Regions from separate parts of the Streptomyces sp. NPDC026515 genome, predicted to be linked through region 1. Evidence: riboswitches for the same ligand, from Rfam matches in the RefSeq annotation. Region 1 holds a riboswitch; the other holds the start of a gene.
What was found. Region 1 has a riboswitch for cobalamin ahead of ACZ4O3_RS15705 (cobalamin biosynthesis protein). Riboswitches for the same ligand answer to the same signal wherever they lie in the genome.

Region 1 (7,165 bases):
CGTGCGCTGTCGCCGTGCACCTCGACCAGGCCGGCGAGCCGGGCGGTGTCCCAGTCGGCGCGGACCTGAGCCACGGTCAGGCCCAGATCGCCGGACGCGCGTTCGGCGGACGCCTCGGAGAGGGTGGCCTTGCCGTCAGCGGTCGCGCCGTCGCTGCCCGGACCGAGTGCCGTGTCGGCCCAGTGGGCGACTCGGGCCGCTCCGGCCAGCCCGGACCGCGCCATTCTGGCCAGCTCGGCGGGGGCCGGGGTGCCCTCGGGCGGGCGGGGTGCGGGGCGGCGCGCGGGCCGCTGGTTCATCGCTCGGGGGGCTGCGGCCAGGGGTCGCGTTCGGACGAGTCGAAGCCTTGAGTCGCGCGGGATACGGGACGTCACGGGTGCAGTCTTCCGGTTGACGGTCCGAAAACCCAAACGGAATGTCACGGCGGGCGACGGGGCTGGCCAACGCACGGGGCCCGAGGGGAGGCGAAGAGACATGTTCAGGCCAGTGGTACGGCCTTAAACGGAACCCTCGGGACCGGCTGGAATCGGGGCCTCCGGCCTGTGCCGGCACAGGCTCCGGGACGGCTCGCCCGCCAGGGGCAAATCACATCAATACGGTCATATATGAGGAGTAAAGATATTCATGAACATCACATAAGAGGTGTGAGGAATCTGCGCAGCCGCTCCTCGTACTGCCGGGGGCCGACGTTCCACATGGCGCTGTGCGGTGCGTCCGGCACGGTGTGCAGGGCGATGCGGTCGGGGTGCCGGGCCGCGAGCCGGCGGGAGTACACCCAGGGGGCCACCGCGTCGTCCGGGCCGTGGACGATCAGGGTGGGCACGATGAGCCGCTCCGGGTCGACCGGGTGGCCGACGTGGTCACCGCCCAGGCCCGCGCGGCCCTGGGCGGCGCGCACCGCGAGCGGCAGCAGCGGGTCGGGGGTGTGCCGGGCCTGGGCGAGGGCCCGCAGGGTGGCCTCCCAGTTCAGCACCGGCGAGTCCAGGATCAGCCCGCAGACGCGCTCACGCAGCGCCGAGTGGGCGGCGGCCCGCAGTGCCATGGTGGCGCCGGTGGACCAGCCGTACAGGACCACACGGCGGGCGCCGTAGCGGACGGCGTAGCGGATCGCCGCGTCCAGGTCGCGCCACTCGCTCTCGCCGAGGTGGTTCAGGCCGTCCGGGGGGCGCGGTGCCCCGAGGTCGCCGCGGTAGCCGAGGGCGAGGACGGGCAGCCGCCGGCCGTGCAGGAACCCCATGACGTTCATGGCGAGCTCGCGGGTGGCACCGAGGCCGTGCACCGCGATCACCCAGGTGTCCCGGTAGCCCGGCACGAACCAGGCGGGCAGCGCTCCGAGTTCACCGGGTATGTCGATGTCCGCGTGGTCCAGGCCCAGGGCCGCGCCCGGGTTGCCGACGTGCACGTTGGGGGTGAGCCAGACCTTGTCGCCGGTTTCCAGGGTGCCGTGGGTCACACGCTCCAGCCGCCGCACGACGGTGTCCGGGGTGGTCGCGGCGGATTCCAGGACGGCGCCGACGACCGCGTGCGAGCCGTCGCCGGCCAGGCCGTAGGTGCCGGGGCGTCGCGAGGCGAGATCGCGGGTGAGGGTGATGCGGCCGGCCGCCGTGCCGTGCACGGTGAGCCGGGGCTCGGTGGGCAGGGGCCGGCCGGGCGGCGCCTTGAGCGCGGCGTCACTGGCGAACCGCCCCGCGGCCACGCTGGCCGCGCCGGCGGCGAGTACGGCACCGACGGCGGCGGCCGTGACTTTGACTGGGCGCACCTGTCCAGTGTCGGGGCGGACCGGGACCGCGGCCAGTGGAAGCGGGCCCACGGTGCCGGATTCAGCCCCGCGGCTGGCCGTATCCGCGCAGGCGGTCCGCCACCTGAGCCAACTGCTCCGGTGAGAGCAGCGCCGGGGTCCGGCCCGGGACCGAGGACGCCGTCAGCCACAGGCGGCACATCCACTCCAGCTGGGCGGTGCGGTCATAGGCCTGGGCCAGGGTGGCGCCATAGGTGACCGTGCCGTGGTTCTGGAGGAGGCATCCGGAGCGTCCGGCCAGGGCGAGGAGCATGTTCTCGGCCAACTCGTCGGTGCCGTACGTCGCATACGGGGCAACCCGGACGGCACCGCCGAGCGCGGCGGACATGTAGTGGATCAGCGGCAGCTCCGGCACGAGGGTCGAGACGGCCGTCGCGTGCACGGCGTGGGTGTGCACGACGGCACCGGCGTCCGTGCCGCCGTAGATCGCGAGATGCATCGGCAGTTCACTGGTCGGGACCAGGGCGCCCAGCACCTGGCGGCCGGCGAGGTCGACGCCCGTCACGTCGTCGGGGGTGAGCGCGTCGTACGGCACGCCCGACGGCGTGACCAGCACGGTGTCGCCGACACGGACCGAGACGTTGCCGGAGGTGCCGACGACCAGCCCGTCGGCCACCGTGCGGCGGGCGGTGGCGACCAGTTCACGCCAGGCGCTCGTCTCCTCCGCGCGCGCCTCCCGCCTTCGCGGCTCCGACACCCCCTGTGCGCCGCCGCGCCCATCCCGCCCGTCACGCTCGTCCCGCCGCTGCTCAGCCATGGCCCGATCCTGTCAGGCGGCGCCCCAACGGGCCTGTACGGCAGAGCGCTTTGGGGAGGAACATCCGAATCCAGTAGAGCGCAGAACGGTACAGAAGGGCACATTTCCGGGCTTGTCCGAAGATCATCGAAGTTACACCGCTCTTCCGGCCATCCCTGGACGATCTTTCGTGCACGTCGCCGTTCCGGGGGGAAACTCGGCCCGTGACCGCACTCCGTCACACCACCGCCGCCACCACGCCCGCACACTCGCCGCGGCCGCGCTCGTGCTCGCCGGAGCCGCCATCGCCCTCGCCGGGGCACCGGCCGGGGCGGCCGGTGCCCCGGCGAGGGCGGCACGACGTCTCCCTCCCACCAGAAGAACGTCGACCCGGCAATCATGCGCGGCGCCTACCACTTCGCCCTGCCGGACATGTCGTCGGGCGCCCGGCGGGCCGCGTGTTTCATGAGCCACGGCGGCACCGGGACGGCGGACGGCTGGACGCTGCCGCCCGCGCACGACATCGAGTACGACCCGTACGAGGAGAAGCACAGGTGCTACGGGCTGAGCCACTCCGGGACGGTCCGGTGGATCAGGTCCTTCAGTGACGAGCTGAACCGGGAGACCGGCGGGCGGCCGGTGATCTACACGACCGCCCGCTGGCGGAACCTGTGCACCGGCGGCAGCGCCGCCTTCGCCGCGGACCGCGCCCCGTGGATCCCCGCCACGGCCCGGCGGACGCGGGCGCGCTCCCGGCCGGGTGGTCGCGGCGGACCTTCTGGCAGTACGACAACAGCGGCAGCCTGCCGGGTGACCAGAATCTCTTCAACGGTTCGGCGGCCCGGCTGAAGGCGTTCACCTCGGGCCGCTGACCTACGGACGACTGGGCCGCCGGACCGGACGACGGGACGGCGGCCTCACCCGTCCCCGCGTACGGATACCCTGAGGTCAATTCCAGACACCACAGAGACCATCTCAGTTCACCTTCCGTTCATCCAGGTTGCCTACGGTCCAACGGCCGATGACCTCTAAAGATTGTCTGGGTAAATGGAAAACTTCTCGCTGATCCTCGCGATTGTGGTGGTGACCGCACTCGCGTTTGATTTCACGAACGGTTTCCACGACACCGCCAACGCGATGGCCACGACCATCTCGACCGGCGCGCTCAAGCCCAAGATCGCGGTGACCATGTCCGCCGCGCTCAACCTGGTCGGCGCCTTCCTCTCCGTGGAGGTCGCCAACACCATCTCCAAGGGCCTCGTCGACGAGAACGGCATCCGCCCCGAGGTCATCTTCGCCGCGTTGGTCGGCGCGATCCTCTGGAACCTGGTGACCTGGCTGGTGGGCCTGCCCTCCAGTTCCTCGCACGCCCTGATGGGCGGCCTGATCGGTGCCACCGTCGCCTCCGCCGGCTTCGGCGCGGTCCACAGCGACGTACTGGTCACCAAGGTCCTGCTCCCGGCGGTCGCCGCCCCCGTGGTCGCGGGCCTCGCGGCGATGCTCTCCACCCGGCTCTCCTACGCGCTCTCCAAGAACGCCGAGGACGAGGCCGCCCGCAAGGGCTACCGGGCCGGCCAGATCGCCTCCGCCGGCCTGGTCTCGCTCGCGCACGGCACCAACGACGCGCAGAAGACGATGGGCATCATCACCCTCGCGCTGATCGCGGGCGGCTCCATCGCCCCCGGCTCCAACCCTCCCACCTGGGTCATCCTCTCCGCCGGCCTGGCCATCGCGCTGGGCACCTACATCGGCGGCTGGCGGATCATCCGCACCATGGGCACGGGCCTGACCGACCTCCAGCCGCAGCAGGGCTTCGCCGCCCAGACCAGCGCGGCCACCGCCATCCTGGCCTCCTCCCACCTCGGCTTCTCCCTCTCCACCACGCACGTCGTCTCCGGTTCCGTGATGGGCGCGGGTATGGGCCGCAAGGGCGGCACGGTCCGCTGGTCCACCGCAACCCGCATGATGGTCGCCTGGGTGCTCACCCTCCCCGCGGCCGCGCTCGTCGGCGCGCTCGCCGAGTCCGTGACGGACCTCGGCGACTGGGGCACGGCGGTCGTCGCCGTCTTCCTCATCGCCTCCAGTGCCGCGATCTGGAAGCTCTCCCGCCGCGAGGTGGTGGACAGCGCGAACGTCAACGGCACCGAGCCGGCCGGCGTGGTGACCGCGGCGATGGCCGCCGTGACCCCGCCGCCCGCGGGGACCGTCACGGACGGCCTGACGGCCACCATCCCCTCCCCCGCCGCTCCCGCCACCGACCCGGCCGCGACCGTCTGACCCCCGAGGAAGAACCGACATGAACATCGACTGGGCAGCCATCGGCTCCGTCTTCGGCGTCAGCCTCGTGGTGACCGTGGGCATGGTGGCCCTCTTCACCCTCGGCATCAAGGGTCTCTCCGCCCGCGAACGCGCCACCGCCCAGGGCAACTCCGCGGCCCTGGCCGTCACCACCGCCTACCTGTGCTTCGCGGCCTGCGCGGCCGCCGTGGCCTACGGCATCCACCTGATCGTGGCGAAGTCCTGACCACGGCCGAGAACTGACCACCGCCAGGGCCTGACCACCGCCGAGACCTGACCTCGCCGGCCGCCCGCGGCCGGCGAAAGGCCCCTCCCCGCCCGCCGGGAAGGGGCCTTCGGCATACCCCACGAGCCCCGCTGGACCACCGGTGTGGGCCTTCCCACACACTCCCCTCGCAGGTCAACGGCAAGTTGACTGGTCTTCCGGGGGCGTGGTGGACTTCCGGAGCCAAGTACGGCGGCAAGAGAGGAAGCCGGTGCGAATCCGGCGCGGTCCCGCCACTGTCACCGGGGTAGCACTCCCCGGGAGCCAGGAACTCTCACCGCCGGTCTCGTCGAACCAGGGCGTGGACACCCTGAGTGAGGACATATCGCCATGCGCGGCTGCCGAACGAGGTTGAGTACCCGGCCCATTCCCGCCCCCGCGGCCGGCTGAGCCGATGGGTGCCGGTCGCGTCTTCGCGTACGGCGCCGCCGCCGGCCTTCTCGGCGATCTGCTGCTCGGCGATCCGCGCCACGGGCATCCGGTCGCCGCGTTCGGACGGGCGGCCGGGGCAGTCGAACGGGTGCTGTGGCGGGACCACCGCGGCTGGGGCGCGCTGCACACCGCTGTCTGCGCCGGTGGCGCCGTGGCTCTGGGCGCCCTTGCCCAGCGGCTCGTGCGGCCGTCCACCGCCGCGTCCGTCGTGCTCACCGCGAGCGCCACCTGGGCCGTCGTCGGGGGCACTTCACTCGCCCGTGAGGCCGGGGTCATCGGGCGCGCCCTGGAGGCGGGGGACGTGGCGGCCGCCCGGGACCGGCTGCCGCATCTGTGCGGACGGGATCCGCAGGCCCTGGACGCCGACGGGATCGCCCGGGCCGTCGTGGAGTCCGTCGCCGAGAACACCAGCGACGCGGTCGTGGGTGCGCTGGTGTGGGGGGCCGTGGCCGGGGTGCCGGGGCTGCTCGGGTTCCGGGCCGTCAACACCCTGGACGCCATGGTGGGGCACAGGTCGGCCCGCTACCGGCGGTACGGGTGGGCCTCGGCGCGGCTGGACGACGTGGCGGGGTGGCCGGGGGCCCGGCTCACCGCCGTACTGGCCGCCGTCGCCGGAGGTGACACCAGGGGGGCCGTGCGGGCCTGGCGGTCCGACGCGGCGAACCACCCGAGTCCCAACGCCGGGCCGGTGGAGGCGTCGTTCGCGGGAGCGCTCGGCGTGCGGCTCGGGGGGACGTTGTCGTACGGAGGGCGGGTCGAGCACCGGCCGGTGCTGAACGGGGAGGGACGGGCTGTGGAACTCGCCGACATCGGGCGGGCGGTGCGGTTGTCACGCCGGGTGGGGTGGCTGGCGCTGGGGGTGAGCGCGGCGGGAGCCCTGCTGCGCGGAGCGCGTCCGGGGAGGACCTCATGAACAACGGCGGTCTGCTCGTGGCCGGTACCACCTCCGACGCCGGCAAGAGCGTCGTCACCGCCGGTATCTGCCGGTGGCTGGTGCGCCAGGGCGTCAAGGTCGCGCCGTTCAAGGCGCAGAACATGTCCCTCAACTCCTTCGTCACCCGCGAGGGTGCCGAGATCGGGCGGGCGCAGGCCATGCAGGCCCAGGCCTGCCGGGTGGAGCCGACCGCGCTGATGAACCCCGTGCTGCTCAAGCCGGGCGGCGAGCAGAGCAGTCAGGTCGTGCTGCTGGGGAAGCCGGTCGGTGAACTGAGCGCGCGGGGCTACCACGGGGGACGGCAGCAGCGGTTGCTCGGGACCGTGCTCGACTGTCTCGCCGAGTTGCGGGGCACGTATGACGCGGTGATCTGTGAGGGGGCGGGCAGTCCGGCGGAGATCAACCTGCGCCGGACCGACATCGTGAACATGGGGATCGCACGCAACGCGCAGATTCCCGTGCTCGTCGTCGGCGACATCGACCGCGGGGGTGTGTTCGCCTCCTTCTTCGGCACCGTCGCCCTGCTCTCCCCCGAGGACCAGGCCCTCGTCGCCGGATTCCTCGTCAACAAGTTCCGCGGCGACGTCTCCCTGCTGGAACCCGGCCTGGACATGCTGCACGGGCTGACCGGGCGGCACACCTACGGCGTCCTGCCCTTCCGCCACGGGCTCGGTATCGACGAGGAGGACGGGCTGAGGGTCT
Region 2 (7,165 bases), on a different contig from region 1:
CGCCGAGAACGCCGGCCCGCGGCTCGGTGGCCCGCGCTGTCCGCGGGGCTCCTGCGAGCCCGTCCACCCAGGCCGGTTCGGCGCGCGGCCGGTGAAGCCGTCCACGGACCGACAGGGGCCGGGCTGCTCCGCGCCATGGGGCTTTGACCCGCATCGTAGGCCCGCAGGCCTGGTCGCACCCCGGACGGCCGCCGCCCCGTCGCCCGAAGGGCGCAGCAGAACTTGCATCACTCGTACGGCGGGCCTGGCGTGCAGCCGGTCGCCCGACCCGGAAGCCTAGGATCCAACAGCGGACAAAAGGGACATCTCTCACTTCGTCCGGAAGGGTGGGGCTGTGACCTCACGACGGTAAGGAGACGGGATGTCGCACCGCGCCGGGAGAACCCGCTGGCGGCTCTTCGGGGTGGTCCTGGTGCCCGCCGTCGCCGCCTGCGCGGCCCTCGGCATCGGCATGGCAGAGGGCGTCCTCGCCGCCTCGTTCCTCGTCTCGGGCCAGAAGTTCCAGGTCACCGCCGACTCCCTGAACGCCCGTGGGGTCAGCCTCTACAGCATGATCGACGTGACCAGGAAGCGCGAACTCATCCCCGTCGTGGTCACCGGCTTCCGGCACGCGACGATCAGCGGCCTGTGCGAGGCCATCACGGTCGACGTTCCGGTGCTGGGCCCCCAGACCCTGCTGATCAGCGGAGGCGACAAGCGGCTGGTACTGGCGTCGGACCTGTTCCTCGACGCCACGGCGGAAGCCGTCGCGCAGGCGAACTTCACCGGACTCGACATCGGTGTCGCCCAGGGCGCCATCTCCAAGGGCCCGGTCCGGTCCGGAGACCGGGACTCCCGGTTCTTCAACCCGGACGGCGTCGGGCTCCAGTCCACGTCGGTCACCCTGACGGACGTACGGGTGAACGCGGTCGCGGTGTCCGCCGGCACCTTCAACATCCCGGGTCTGCGGATCCGCATCGAAGCGGGCGAGCACTCATGCCCCTGACCCGGCGGACGGTGACATCACTGATCAGGACGGGGCGCGTGATGATCGGCCCCTTCGGCAGGCCGGGTGAACTGGTCTCCGCCGCACCGGAGTTCCGCCACAGGTTCCGCACCTGGCGCGGCGAACGGCCCTTTTGGGCCGGGCTGTTCACCTTCACCGCCGGACTGCCCATCCTCTACTGGCCCTTCGCGAGACTGGACCTGGCCGGGATCCCGCTCGCCCTGTCGACCACATCGGGTGCGGGCGCCCTGGTGATCGGAACCCTGCTCCTGGTCCTGGGGATCGCCCTGTGCTGCCGTCCCCACCTCCGGGTCTTCGCCGGTATCGCCACCCTCCTGCTCGCGATCCTCTCCTTTCCCGTCGCGAACTTCGGCGGCCTCTTCCTCGGCGTCGCCTCCGGCCTGATCGGCGGCTCCCTGGCCTGCGCCTGGTTGCCGCCCGCGGCCGAGGGACAGCCGACACCGCCGGACGACGGCGCGACCACCGCCGTCGCGGCACCGGAGGGCCGACGTGGCGGCCGCTGACGACCGCACCGGCCGGCCCGTGCCCACCGGCGGGCCCGGCCGCCCGCGCCGCGCGGGCACGACCCGTTCCGTCCTGGCCCGGGCGCTCCGGCCGCTCGCCTGCGCGATGGCCGTGACCTGCCTGTCCCTGTACCCGGCGGTGAGCGGCTCCACGGCGCCCGCCGACGCATCGCGGCCCGGTGCGCCGCCCCGCACCGGCAGGGGCACCCTGGTGCTGCGTGCCGACCGTCTCGTGCTGCGTGGCGCCAGGTTCCACGGGACGGCCACGGTGCACACCGCCACGGGGAGCGTCCGGACGCTCCGGCTCACCGTACGGTCGCTGGACGCCGTCGATCTCGACCTGACGGCCGGGCGGGGCCGCGCGGCGCTGCGCCTGCGGGCCAGACCGGAGACGACCGCCACGGTCAGGGGCCTGGGAGCGGACGGCGTGGTCACGCTCTACGTACGCAAGCTGTCCGGCCGGGTCACGGGCCTCGGCGGCGGCCGGCTCCCGGCGCACCGTACCGTCACCGTCACGCCGGGCGCCGTACCCCGCTGGCTCGCGCACCCCGCCACCCGGACCCGCACGATCACCCTCGTCTCCGCGACCGTCACCCAGGTCGTGCAGCGCGGCGGCCGGCTGTCCATCAAGGGCGCCCAGCTGCGCGCCGCGGCCAGGTGACCTAGTGCCCCGTCAGCGGCCGGACCGTCAGGATCTGTGAGGCGTGTCCGACCGGGCCGTCCACGTCGTGCAGGACGGTCCTGGTGAGACCCTGCCCGGTGGGGCCGAAGGTGACCCTGGTGTCCAACCCCGTCCAGATGCCCCGGGGCTGACGGTGGAGGTGGACGGTCAGATCGACGTTCGGGAACATCCACTCGCCGGGCGGCTGCCGCACCGCGATGCCGTTGGCGGTGTCGACCAGGGTGAGGTACGAGGCGAGCGGGCTGACCGGAACGCCGGCGACCAGCTCCACCGGCGAGGAGATCCAGGCCGCCGTACGGCCCGGGCGCCGCGGTCCGACCGGGCGGATCTCCACGGAGTCGATGTAGCCGCCGGGCCAGAGCTCGGCGGCCGGCCACGGGGCGAGGGAGTCCGGCGGGACGAGACGGTCGTCGGGGCCGCCGGCGACCGCGGCGGTGTCGAGTTCCGCCAGGTACCAGGCGCGGGCCCGCAGGACCGAGCGGCCGGAGATCCGTACGACCGCTTCGAGGAGCTCGATGGTCCGCCCCGGACGGACGGTCTCCACCTCGATCTCGCACTCGTCCAGGGCCAGGCGGCCGAGGATGTCGTAGCTGATCCGGGACAGCAGCAGACCGTCGTCCGCTCCCGCGGCCCGGTACTGGTCGAGGGCGTGCACGACGAGCCCCGACAACGGACTGAAGTGCTGTTCGTCCGGGGCCCAGGCCCCGCCCGCGTGCGGGGTCGGCTTGTAACGGTGGCCGCCGACGGCCTCGAAGTAACTGCCCTGGGACACGGTCGGGATGGACAACGGACGCCTCTCCTCGCGGGGTGTGCACCTCGGACGCTAGCGGTATCCGCGCCCGCGCGGCGGGTGAGAAAGTGCACAGTGCACCTAAGTGGCCGAGGGCCGGGGAGGCGTCACGGGGTGCGGAAGCCGCGGAAGGTCACGGGCCTGCGGCTCTCGAAGCCGAGCCGTTCGTAGAGTGCGAGCGCGCGGGTGTTCGACTCGGCCGCGTGCAGGAAGGGACGCTCGCCCCGGGACAGGACGCGTGCCACGAGGGTGCTCACCAGGCGGGCGGCATGGCCCTGGCCGCGGGCCTCGGGGGCGGTGCAGACGGCGCTGATCTCGGTCCAGCCCGGCGGCCTGAGCCGTTCGCCGGCCATGGCCACCAGCACGCCCCCGTCGCGGATGCCGAGGTAGCTGCCGAGTTCACGGGTGCGCGGCCGGAACGGCCCCGGTTCGGTCCTGGCGACGAGCGCGAGCATCTCGGGGACGTCGGCCGCGTTCAGTTCGACCAGGTCGCCACCGCCCGGGACGAGGGCCGGTGCGGGCCGGCCGGTGCCGGGCCAGACCAGCTGCCGGCCTTCGAGGACGAAGACCGGCTCCCAGTCCGGCGGTGGCGGCGCCGGGCAGTTGAACATGTCGGCGAACGCGCCCGGGCCGAGCAGTTCGGCCAGATCGGTCCAGTCCTCGGGCCCGGGATCGGCGGACACCGACGAGAAGGTCGCGACGTCCGGCTGATAGGTCGCGGCCCGGCCGAGGCGGCGGCCCAGATGCGCGTGGCGGCCGCTCAGGGACGCGCCCACCGGGTCGTCGAGCACGACGGTCCCCTCGCTCGTCATCGTGGAGCCTCCCTTCGTGCCGGTGTCCGTGCCGCCGATGATCGTAACCAGCGTGCGCGGGGCGGGAGACGGGAGTCCCGCGGAGGTGCCCGAGGGCGGCCCCCTCGGGCGGGGTCCGCGGGTGCCGTGCCGGTGCGCGGCGGCCGCACGCGTACGGTATCGGGAGGACCAACCGTGGCCTGCGGGTCCACCGGATCCCGGAAGGAACAACGAGATCATGCGCGTCGACCTGGCCCGCGGCCGCACGGAGGCCTCCGGATGAGCGACGTCCTGCTCCACGTCGCCGGCCGGGCGGCCCACATCACCCTCGACCGGCCGAAGGCGCTCAACGCCCTCACCCACGCCATGGTGCTCGACATCGCCGAGGCGCTCACCGAGTGGGAGCACGACCCGGCCGTGGAGACGGTCGTCATCACCGGCGCCGGAGAACGCGGCCTGTGCGCGGGCGGTGACATCCGGGCCATCCACGACGACGCCCGCGACGGCGACGGCAGCGCCTCCGCCGCGTTCTGGCGCGACGAGTACCGCCTCAACGCCCGGATCGCCCGCTACCCGAAGCCGTACGTCGCCGTGATGGACGGCATCGTCATGGGTGGCGGCGTCGGCGTCTCCGCGCACGGCAGCGTCCGGATCGCCACCGAGCGTTCCCGGATCGCCATGCCGGAGACGGGCATCGGCTTCGTCCCCGACGTCGGCGGCACGTACCTGCTCGCCCTCGCCCCCGGTGAACTGGGCACCCACCTCGCCCTGACGGGGAGGCAGATCGGCGCCGCCGACGCCCTGTTGTGCGGGCTGGCCGACCACTGCGTGCCCTCGGACAGGATCGAGCGGCTGATCGACGACCTCGCCGAGCGGCCGGTGCGCGACGCGCTCGCCGGGCACGTGCGAACGGCGCCGGAGGGCGAACTGGCCCGCCGGCGCGCGTGGATCGACGCCTGCTACGCCGCCGACACGGTCGAGGAGATCGTCCGCCGCCTGCTCGCCCACGGCGACCCGGCCGCGAAGGAGGCGGCGCGGACCCTGCTGTCGAGGTCGCCGACAGCCCTGAAGGTCACCCTGGCCGCGCTGCGCGGGGCCCGTCGGCTCGGTTCGCTGGAGCGCGTCCTCGACCAGGAGTACCGCGTCTCCTGCGCCGCCCTGTCCGCTGCCGACCTGGTGGAGGGCATCCGCGCCCAGGTCATCGACAAGGACCGCGACCCGCGCTGGTCCCCGGCCACGCTCGCCGAGGTCACCGACGCCGAGGTGGCCCGCTTCTTCGCTCCGCTCGGCGAGCGCGAACTGGGACTCGCCGGCCCCGCCGGGTTCCGCCGCCGCTGACCCGGCGGGCCCGGAACGGACCGCCGGACGCGAGATGAAGATCACGGCTGGTGGGGCGGTCTTGGCCGTGCCCCTGACACGCGGTACGGTCGGTCCGATATCGACGACGGCAGAACGGAAGCCGGTGCAAGTCCGGCACGGTCGCGCCACTGTATGCGAGAGCCCCCGGGATCTCGTGAGTCAGACCCGTAGCCGTCGTCCAGTGCTCCACCGAGATGGGACGCGAACTCCCAGAGGAGGTTCTGCCATGGCGCAGACCGTCGCGCAGCCGACAGCCACCACCCCCGTCGTTCCCGCCAAGCTGCCGCTGAGCGCGATAGCTCCCTGGGCGGTCTTCTTCGGCGTCCTCATGCTCGTCCTGCTCTACTTCGTCGGCGCCGAGCAGGGCGCCACCTCCGTGTTCAGCGGTACCGACGTCCACGAGTGGGTGCACGACGCCCGCCACCTCCTCGGCTTCCCCTGCCACTGACGCGAGGGACGCCGCACGCTCATGAACTCCGCAACGGTAAGAAACCTCCTGGTGCGGGGCATGCTCGCCGGCCTCGCGGCCGGTCTGCTCGCCCTGGTCGTCGCCTATCTCCTCGGTGAGCCGAACGTCGACAAGGCGATCAGCTTCGAGGACGCCCACGCGCACGAGCACGAGATGGAGGTCGTCTCCCGCTCCCTGCAGTCCACCGCGGGCCTGGCCACCGGTGTGCTGGTGTACGGGGTCGCCTTCGGCGGTATCGCCGCCCTCGCCTACTGCTTCGCCCTGGGGCGCGTCGGCCGCTTCTCGCCACGGGCGACGGCACTGCTGCTGTCCGGCTGCGCGCTGCTCACCGTGTACGTGGTGCCCTTCCTGAAATACCCGGCCAACCCGCCGTCGGTGGGCGACCCGGACACCATCGGCAAGCGGACCACGCTGTACTTCCTGATGATGGTGCTCAGCGTGCTGCTGGCGGTCGCCGCCACCATCCTCGGCAAGCGGCTGCAGCCGGGCCTCGGCACCTGGTGGGCGACCATGGCCGCGGTGGCCGCGTTCGCCGTGGTCGTCGGACTCGCCTACCAGTTCCTGCCGGCCATCAACGAGGTGCCGAGGGACTTCCCGGCCACCCTGCTGTGGCGGTTCCGGATCTCGGCACTGGCCGTCCAGCTGGTGCTGTGGGGCGGATTCGGCCTGCTCTTCGGTGAGTTGGCGGATCGGCAGCTCAACCCAAGGCCGGCGAAGGCCCCGGCCGGGCGGACGGTTCCCGCCGCTCACTGAACGATTCACGTCACGCGAGGGCCCTTCGGAACCATCCGGGGGCCCTCTCGCCTTCTGCGGGCACCGCGACCGATCAGGCAGGGACGGGCAGGACGAGGAGCGGAGGACCCGAGTGGCCGGACACCCCCGGCCACGCCGCATCAGCCTCCGCGGCCAGAGCAGCTCCTGAGCGAGCTGGAGACCCTGGTCGGCTGGCGGACCGTCACGATCCGGACTGCCGGGAGCTGACCGGCCGGGCCGCGCCGGAGTGCCGGTCCGCTTCGGGCACGGCAGCCGCGCCTCAGGCCGAGTGCCTGCGCTGCGTGAGGGCCGGCCTGCTTTGCCGCCACCGCGTCCCGGCCGCCTCACGCCCGCCGGCGGGGGACACCGCGGCCCGGAGTCAGAGCCCGCGGGGGCCGGACCGCTCCGCCCGGGTGGTCGCCAGGTAGGCGCGCACCAGCGCCTGCCCCGTCCGGCAACGCGCGGGCCGGCAGTCGGGGCAGCTCCGCACATGGTTCAGATAGGTGTCGTAGCGATCCTGAGCGGCGGGCGCGAGGGAGTTCTCCACGGGTGCTGCCTCTCGTGAGTGCCCCGGGGGCGCGGGAGTTGACCGATGTTCAGTATGTCGCCCCGGAGGCCTTCCGGAACGTCCGCCGCGCCCGTCGGGGAGCCGTTCGGCCGACCGCCCGGCCGCCGCGGCACGAACGCCGTATCCTGCGGGCCGTGAACCAGCCGTGAACCCGCTGTGTCTTCGGGGCCGACGCCGGTCCCGCACTCGCGTCCGCCGCCCCTGACAAGGAAAGATGGGCCTCCAGCGATCGATCAACGACTGC

Region 2: linked by a shared signal. The riboswitch ahead of ACZ4O3_RS23095 (CbtB domain-containing protein) and the one ahead of ACZ4O3_RS15705 (cobalamin biosynthesis protein) in region 1 are both predicted to bind cobalamin.

Annotation. Positions count from the first base shown of each region.
Region 1 covers NZ_JBVHQD010000007.1:64,051-71,215, forward strand. The annotation lists gene ACZ4O3_RS15675 (hypothetical protein) at 1-299, opposite strand, end outside; gene ACZ4O3_RS15680 (alpha/beta hydrolase) at 632-1,759, opposite strand; gene ACZ4O3_RS15685 (class II aldolase/adducin family protein) at 1,821-2,555, opposite strand; gene ACZ4O3_RS15690 (GH25 family lysozyme) at 2,934-3,383, shown strand; gene ACZ4O3_RS15695 (inorganic phosphate transporter) at 3,582-4,811, shown strand; gene ACZ4O3_RS15700 (hypothetical protein) at 4,831-5,058, shown strand; cobalamin riboswitch at 5,251-5,390, shown strand; gene ACZ4O3_RS15705 (cobalamin biosynthesis protein) at 5,492-6,442, shown strand; gene ACZ4O3_RS15710 (cobyric acid synthase) at 6,439-7,165, shown strand, end outside.
Region 2 covers NZ_JBVHQD010000010.1:306,320-313,484, forward strand. The annotation lists gene ACZ4O3_RS23060 (TMEM175 family protein) at 1-95, shown strand, start outside; gene ACZ4O3_RS23065 (DUF6230 family protein) at 362-985, shown strand; gene ACZ4O3_RS23070 (DUF6114 domain-containing protein) at 1,027-1,509, shown strand; gene ACZ4O3_RS23075 (hypothetical protein) at 1,496-2,170, shown strand; gene ACZ4O3_RS23080 (thioesterase family protein) at 2,172-2,963, opposite strand; gene ACZ4O3_RS23085 (GNAT family N-acetyltransferase) at 3,089-3,793, opposite strand; gene ACZ4O3_RS23090 (enoyl-CoA hydratase/isomerase family protein) at 4,052-5,110, shown strand; cobalamin riboswitch at 5,183-5,321, shown strand; gene ACZ4O3_RS23095 (CbtB domain-containing protein) at 5,358-5,579, shown strand; gene ACZ4O3_RS23100 (CbtA family protein) at 5,601-6,353, shown strand; gene ACZ4O3_RS23105 (hypothetical protein) at 6,733-6,900, opposite strand.